Regions from separate parts of the Fictibacillus arsenicus genome, predicted to be linked through region 2. Evidence: a T-box and tRNA genes for the amino acid it is inferred to sense, from the RefSeq annotation. Region 2 holds a T-box; the other holds one or more tRNA genes.
The links. The T-box of region 2 lies ahead of trpS (tryptophan--tRNA ligase). A T-box ahead of a tRNA ligase gene usually reads a tRNA of that ligase, here a tRNA-Trp.

Region 1 (3,990 bases), 1.1 Mb from region 2:
AAATATGCTGGTTAAGAGCTTTTATCTCTTCATCTTTTTCTTCAACTTGTTGTAAAAGTGAATCATAATCCTTCTGAACATCATCTCTTTGATTAATTATACTTGTAACTTCCTCATACTCAGAGTTCATTTGACTCAATTCTGCTTGTTTATTGCTCTGTTCCTCTCCTGCATCAGCTACTTTTTCTTCAATAACAGCCAGATCATTTTTCAAACTCTCTATCTCTTCATTAATCTCATAAGCCGTTATTTTTTTATCATCTAACAAAATAGAAGCTTTATTATAACCCCATGCATGTGCACAATACAAGCTAACCAAAACTAACACAAAGGTGATTGCCCCAAAATAAATCCATTCTTTTTTTAGCTTTTTAAAATCAAAAAATTCTTTAAACAAAACTTATTACCCCCTTCTAAAAAGACATCACTCCTTAAATTTATTTTCTTAGTAAAACTTTATGTCACGATTAAGGAAACAAAAAAAGCATTCCTACGTTTGTAAGAACGCTTGCTCATCTATAATTTCTAAAAAGAAAAAGAACTGAAATAATTAGGATTGTTATAAAAACAATGATAAGCCTCATGGAATAAAATATTTTACCTATCATGATTTCAATCACATTCATATAGCGGGCAATATCAGAAACTAAGAAAATTAAAGAGGTAATACAAACTGTGATTAAAACATAACCTATGATCGTCCCAAGCTGCACTCTATACATATGTTTCCCCCCCCTTATACTTAACTATTCAATGTACAAGAAAGAGGTTCACATCTGGGCATGAACACATTAAAAGGAAGATAAAAAAGCCAATGCCGTTTAGCATTGACTTAAAAGTTAGTATGTAATGGTACCGGTGGTCGGGGTCGAACCGACACTCCAGAAGGAACACGATTTTGAGTCGTGCGCGTCTGCCAATTCCGCCACACCGGCATTGTAAAGCTTTTAAAACTTGTATGGAGGCGGCACCCGGATTCGAACCGGGGGATAAGGGTTTTGCAGACCCGTGCCTTACCACTTGGCTATGCCGCCAGATAAAATTCAAATGGAGCGGAAGACGGGATTCGAACCCGCGACCCCAACCTTGGCAAGGTTGTATTCTACCACTGAACTACTTCCGCAAAAATATCTCATTCATAAATATAAAAAATGGCTGGGCTAGCTGGATTCGAACCAACGCATGACGGAGTCAAAGTCCGTTGCCTTACCGCTTGGCTATAGCCCAACACATAAATGGGGCGGACGAGGGGAATCGAACCCCCGAATGTCGGAACCACAATCCGATGCGTTAACCACTTCGCCACGACCGCCACAATATAATTTAAATGGCAGGGGCAGTAGGAATCGAACCCACACCAAAGGTTTTGGAGACCTTCGTTCTACCGTTAAACTATGCCCCTGTAAGGATAAATATGTTTATAAATAAATGGTGGAGGGGGACGGATTCGAACCGCCGAACCCGGAGGGAGCGGATTTACAGTCCGCCGCGTTTAGCCACTTCGCTACCCCTCCACAAAATGAAGACAGGTTCTATTGTAAGTTATTTACGACCTATTTTCAATACGTTTTTTATTCCAATTAAGGAAGAAAAAACTGGTGCCGGCTAGAGGACTTGAACCCCCAACCTACTGATTACAAGTCAGTTGCTCTACCAATTGAGCTAAACCGGCAAAAAAAATGGTGGCTCGAGACGGAATCGAACCGCCGACACGAGGATTTTCAGTCCTCTGCTCTACCGACTGAGCTATCGAGCCAAGAGTTAAATCTCTTGAATGTAAAAACCACCAGAAAATAAAAATGGCGGACCCGACCGGGGTCGAACCGGCGATCTCCTGCGTGACAGGCAGGCATGTTAACCACTACACCACGAGTCCATGTTCATAAATAAAATTGGTTGCACCCTATGGGCACTCCAGATATTTCATGGTCAAGAAGAATCTCGACGTTTTTCATGAAATAATATTGGTTGCGGGGACAGGATTTGAACCTGCGACCTTCGGGTTATGAGCCCGACGAGCTACCAGACTGCTCCACCCCGCGATGATATAAAAGTTTCGGACGATGTATCCGAGTATGATATTGACTGTCTCTTCCTCTACATGTTTATCTTAGAAGCGTATCCACGAGACATGTCGTCGTGATTTCACAGAAGCTTACGCTCCATGCTCCACCCCGCGATGATATAAAGTATTAAAAGTTAATGGTGGAGGATGACGGGTTCGAACCGCCGACCCCCTGCTTGTAAGGCAGGTGCTCTCCCAGCTGAGCTAATCCTCCATATAATATAAAGTTGGTTATGTATAAAAATGGTGACCCGTACGGGATTCGAACCCGTGTTACCGCCGTGAAAGGGCGGTGTCTTAACCGCTTGACCAACGGGCCAGTGTTTAAAGTTAGAGAGGTATGTATCTGGCGGAGAGCAAGGGATTCGAACCCTTGATACGGGGTTGACCGTATACACGATTTCCAATCGTGCTCCTTCGACCTCTCGGACAGCTCTCCAATATGGCTCCACAGGTAGGACTCGAACCTACGACCGATCGGTTAACAGCCGATAGCTCTACCACTGAGCTACTGTGGAATATGTATGGCTCAGCGACGTCCTACTCTAACAGGGGGAGACCCCCAACTACCATCGGCGCTGAAGAGCTTAACTTCCGTGTTCGGTATGGGAACGGGTGTGACCTCTTCGCCATTATCACTGAACCAATTATATAGAGAGTATGTTCTCTCAAAACTAGATACGACGTTTCCAAACGTTTCGTGCAATTTTAAGGATAAGCCCTCGACCGATTAGTATCTGTCAGCTCCACGTGTCGCCACGCTTCCACACCAGACCTATCAACCTCATCATCTCTAAGGGGTCTTACTCACTTAACGTGATGGGAAATCTCATCTTGAGGGGGGCTTCATGCTTAGATGCTTTCAGCACTTATCCCGTCCACACGTAGCTACCCAGCTATGCCCCTGGCGGAACAACTGGTACACCAGCGGTGTGTCCATCCCGGTCCTCTCGTACTAAGGACAGCTCCTCTCAAATTTCCTGCGCCCGCGACGGATAGGGACCGAACTGTCTCACGACGTTCTGAACCCAGCTCGCGTACCGCTTTAATGGGCGAACAGCCCAACCCTTGGGACCTACTTCAGCCCCAGGATGCGATGAGCCGACATCGAGGTGCCAAACCTCCCCGTCGATGTGGACTCTTGGGGGAGATAAGCCTGTTATCCCCAGGGTAGCTTTTATCCGTTGAGCGATGGCCCTTCCATGCGGAACCACCGGATCACTAAGCCCGACTTTCGTCCCTGCTCGACTTGTAGGTCTCGCAGTCAAGCTCCCTTGTGCCTTTACACTCTGCGAATGATTTCCAACCATTCTGAGGGAACCTTTGGGCGCCTCCGTTACTGTTTAGGAGGCGACCGCCCCAGTCAAACTGCCCGCCTGACACTGTCTCCGAACCGGATCACGGTTCAAGGTTAGAATTTCAATACAGCCAGGGTAGTATCCCACCGACGCCTCCACCGAAGCTGGCGCTCCGGCTTCTCAGGCTCCTACCTATCCTGTACAAGCTGTACCAAAATCCAATATCAAGCTGCAGTAAAGCTCCATGGGGTCTTTCCGTCCTGTCGCGGGTAACCTGCATCTTCACAGGTACTATAATTTCACCGGGTCTCTCGTTGAGACAGTATCCAAGTCGTTACACCTTTCGTGCGGGTCGGAACTTACCCGACAAGGAATTTCGCTACCTTAGGACCGTTATAGTTACGGCCGCCGTTTACTGGGGCTTCAATTCAGAGCTTCTCCCGTAAGGGATAACCCCTCCTCTTAACCTTCCAGCACCGGGCAGGTGTCAGCCCCTATACTTCACCTTGCGGTTTCGCAGAGACCTGTGTTTTTGCTAAACAGTCGCTTGGATCTATTCACTGCGGCTCTCTCGGGCGATAAACCCTATCAGAGCACCCCTTCTCCCGAAGTTACGGGGTCATTTTG
Region 2 (3,990 bases):
TGAAAGCTGTACTAAGCAACTCGCTAGGTTTTGGCGGGCATAATGCGTCACTTGTATTTAAAAAAATAGAAGAATAATGAATAAGAACCCCGTTTTCTTTGAGGAAACGGGGTTCTATTTTTCGATTTGCTAATTGCCTTATTTTAGAATAAAAAGGACAACCTCTGACTATACTGATTTTAAATACAAATCGGTAAAAAAGTGAGGGGTACAAATGTTATACTTACGTGATGTTTGGGTCAACTGGTTTGAAGGAGAAGAGAATGGCTATAACGTTTGTGAGTTCCATGAATGGAGAAAAGACGACTATATTGAGCTGCTGGATCAAGTACCCATTATCAAGATTGAATCAACACTTTTTCATTACATCGAAAATGATTTAAACGATCTTCCAGATGCATTATTAGAAGAAGTGCATCAAAAAGCGTATGTCAGAAAGAACAACCAGCGCGTACAGCTAGAACATTGCTTTATCATAACGGATGAGAAAAAATCGTTGATTGTAGATACAATGGGTTATAGAATACCAATACGAAAGAGCAGACTCATTCCAAGACAAGAACAGCTCGTTTTTGAGATGGCGGAGCAAACAGAAACAAAAGTTTACACATTCAGCGCAAAGCAGATGAGCAAAGAATATCACATATTGTCACCAAATCCAGACAGCATGAGAGGGCTGACAAGAAAGGAAAGACAGTTAAAACAACTGCTTTTTATGGCTCTTGATCAATTGCATTCGACAAAAAATGTAGCTGAAATGAGATATTGGTGCACAGAGTGGATGCCTGAACAATACGGGAAAATTCAACGAATGGATTTTGACGAAGCATGGGACGCACTTTATTGCGAATTAAAGAGCGGCTGGTCGAAGCAGCATTTAGATATGTGCGAAAGACTTGTAAAAGGACAGCCGTACTTTGAAAAGATTTGGGAACTTGAAAATGGAACTCACGTTAATTAATAAAACCAGCGGATTTTAGATTCCGCTGGTTTTTTGTATTTATTTTGGCTTTATAGAAGCAGATCTCCGCTTCAGATGCTCGTTTCTTGAGGAGAAAAGCCTTTTTACGGTACGTGTTCTTAAATCTATTTCACGTTCGCGCAAAAACCATGTACTTTCACGCAAAAGGATCTCAGTTTCACGCGGGATTACATGAGTTCCACGCCGAATCTCGCTGCTACCACGCAAAATAGAACTAGTTTCACGCAACAGACACAGCTTCAAGTAATCTTATACACGTTTACGGGCTAATCCCATAGCACGTTCAGCCTTATTCAGAGTTTTGTTTGCAACACGGTTCGCTTTTTCTGCACCTTTATCAAGAATGGCATCCAATTCATTAGACTCTAGATATTCTTTATAGCGTTCTTGAATTGGTTTTAAAGTGTTAATGATTGCTTCAGCTACACCTTGCTTGAAATCTCCGTAACCTTTTCCTTCGTATTTTTCTACAAGTGATTTAATGCTCTCACCAGTAAGCTGTGAGTAAATAGTCAGCAAGTTTGAGATACCTGGCTTCTTTTCTTTGTCATAAGCGACAACTCCATCAGAATCTGTAGTTGCTCGCTTAATCTTCTTTAAGATAACAGATTCGTCATCCAGCATAGAGATAAAAGAATTCTGGTTCGGATCTGATTTGCTCATCTTCTTCTCAGGATCAACGAGTGACATAATTCTAGCACCTTCAGAAGCAATACGCGGTTCAGGAATAACGAAGACTTCTCGGTATTTTTTATTAAAACGCTCGGCAATATCACGTGTCAGCTCAATGTGCTGTTTTTGGTCATCGCCAACTGGAACGATACTAGTGTTGTACAAAAGAATATCTGCCGCCATCAGTGGAGGATAAGTTAATAAGCCAGCAGAAACAGCTTCCTTGCCAGAAGACTTATCCTTAAATTGTGTCATGCGTTCTAATTCCCCGATATAGGAAACGCATTGCATCATCCATCCCATTTTTGTGTGCGCCGGCACCTCTGATTGAATAAAAATAGTTGAAATTTCTGGATTAATTCCAGCAGCTAAATAAAGAGCAGCTAAATTCCGGCTGTTTCTTTTTAACTCAACAGGATCTTGTGCCATAGTAATCGCGTGCTGATTAACTACACAAAAGTAGCATTCGTGCTCATGCTGAAGCTTAACAAAATGTCTCATAGCTCCAATGTAATTGCCGATGGTTAAGTTACCGCTCGGCTGTATGCCTGAAAAGATTACAGACATGATTCATCTCTCCTTTTTTTTAAAAATCAATATAAAAAGGCCCACTCGTCGCCTTATGCAAGGGACGAATGGACCGCGGTGCCACCCTTATAATTCTCACGTAATATGAAAATCACTCGAATACGTACAGGAAATACCGATACGCTGTCCATTTATATCGTGCGGACATATACACGTCTGAGCCTACTAAAAGGTTCGGTCAGAATGCTCCAAAGCCCATTCCATCATGATCCACTGCCTGTTTTCACCTGCCACAGGCTCTCTGAGAGCTTCTCATCATGTACTCTTCTTCATCATCACATTAGTCATTTATTTTTTAGTAGTATACACAAATTACAATACATATGCAACGGCAATTGAAAGAAATGTTAAAAATAATCCGCTATATAAAAAAGATTTCATATAAGAAACATTTACTCTTTCTGATAAATGAAAGTTGGTTTTAAAAGATACTTCATTATGAACATCAGGCGTTCTCGTTAATGCTTTCGCTACTTTTTTAAAACTGTATGAAAAAAAGTCAAAAAATCCACCTTTCACTACATATAAAGCAATACCGATCAATGCAATAGAAAGTGCAAAGTAAAAAAGAGTGTTTACGTATTTTTCAAGGGTAAATGGTCCAGAAGATAAGAGAGCAATGATCAAAGCAATGATCACAGGGAATGCAGAAATAACAAGAATTCTTCTTATGTGTACGTTCATTGATTAAGCCTCCAAGTAGTAAAAAATACACCATTAACATCTAAAAATGTACCACGAATTTCAAAATATGCCGTCAGACTATACTCCCATTGTAACAAATGAAATATAAAATTGACGAATTATAATTCAAAATGAGGCATTGTCTATCTGCACAGGAAATCGAGAATGTAATATTCATGCTAGTTTACATATAATTTTGGTAAAATTTGTAGAATAATCAGAAAATACACACTCACACATTATAGGTCTTTGTACCTATTTTTTGTTAAGGAAAAGTAAATATCATGGGCTTTTTGTAAAACTCTTAAAAAAAATAATTCCACAATTGTTTGAAAACTTGTATAATCGAACTTGTAGATGAAATGTCTGATAATTCTTGAGACTTTCGTCTGCTAACAAATTAACAGGATAAAAAGGGGAGGTCGACTCATGAAGAAGTCAAAATGGTCATTGCTTCTTACGCTAGTTCTTGTTCTTAGCATGTTCTTAGCTGCTTGTAGTGGCGGAGAAAAGAAAGAGACTGGCGAAAAGAAAGGCGGCAACGAAGGCGATAAAACTGAAAAGCCAGCTGAGCCGCAAGTACTTAACATCCTTGATGGAGAAGAAATTCCTTCAATGGACTCTTCACAAGCAACAGACTCAGTTTCATTCGAAGTAATGAACAACGTTATGGAAGGTTTATATCGTCTTGATAAAGAAAATAAACCAACTCCAGGTGTGGCATTAAGCCATGACACAAACGAAGATGGAACAGTTTATACGTTCAAACTAAACCCTGAAGCAAAATGGAGTGACGGATCTAAAGTAACTGCTAACGATTTCGTTTACTCTTGGAGAAAAGCTTTACACCCAGATACTCTTTCTGAGTATGCTTACATCATGGGACCTGTAAAGAACGCTAACGCGATCCAAACTGATGGTGACCCATTATTCGGTAAAGTAGAAGAGCTAGGTGTTAAAGCTGTTGATGAATCAACTCTTGAAGTAACTCTTGAAGCTCCAGCTCCTTATTTCTTAGGATTAACTGGATTCGCAACTTTCTATCCGCAAAAAGAAGAATTTGT

Region 1: it has a tRNA-Trp gene. The T-box ahead of trpS (tryptophan--tRNA ligase) is inferred to sense a tRNA for this amino acid. The anticodon was not compared.

The regions. Positions count from the first base shown of each region.
Region 1 covers NZ_CP016761.1:537,273-541,262, reverse strand. Annotated here, with positions in the region: gene ABE41_RS03045 (coiled-coil domain-containing protein) at 1-397, opposite strand, end outside; gene ABE41_RS03040 (hypothetical protein) at 513-722, opposite strand; tRNA gene ABE41_RS03035 (tRNA-Leu) at 851-935, opposite strand; tRNA gene ABE41_RS03030 (tRNA-Cys) at 960-1,034, opposite strand; tRNA gene ABE41_RS03025 (tRNA-Gly) at 1,049-1,123, opposite strand; tRNA gene ABE41_RS03020 (tRNA-Gln) at 1,153-1,227, opposite strand; tRNA gene ABE41_RS03015 (tRNA-His) at 1,237-1,312, opposite strand; tRNA gene ABE41_RS03010 (tRNA-Trp) at 1,329-1,402, opposite strand; tRNA gene ABE41_RS03005 (tRNA-Tyr) at 1,430-1,514, opposite strand; tRNA gene ABE41_RS03000 (tRNA-Thr) at 1,597-1,672, opposite strand; tRNA gene ABE41_RS02995 (tRNA-Phe) at 1,681-1,756, opposite strand; tRNA gene ABE41_RS02990 (tRNA-Asp) at 1,801-1,876, opposite strand; tRNA gene ABE41_RS02985 (tRNA-Met) at 1,966-2,042, opposite strand; tRNA gene ABE41_RS02980 (tRNA-Val) at 2,204-2,279, opposite strand; tRNA gene ABE41_RS02975 (tRNA-Glu) at 2,310-2,384, opposite strand; tRNA gene ABE41_RS02970 (tRNA-Ser) at 2,413-2,504, opposite strand; tRNA gene ABE41_RS02965 (tRNA-Asn) at 2,509-2,583, opposite strand; rRNA gene rrf (5S ribosomal RNA) at 2,593-2,708, opposite strand; rRNA gene ABE41_RS02955 (23S ribosomal RNA) at 2,776-3,990, opposite strand, start outside.
Region 2 covers NZ_CP016761.1:1,615,916-1,619,905, forward strand. Annotated here, with positions in the region: gene fabF (beta-ketoacyl-ACP synthase II) at 1-77, shown strand, start outside; gene ABE41_RS08490 (YjbA family protein) at 215-961, shown strand; gene trpS (tryptophan--tRNA ligase) at 1,232-2,221, opposite strand; T-box leader at 2,279-2,527, opposite strand; gene ABE41_RS08500 (DUF3899 domain-containing protein) at 2,555-2,926, opposite strand; gene ABE41_RS08505 (peptide ABC transporter substrate-binding protein) at 3,356-3,990, shown strand, end outside.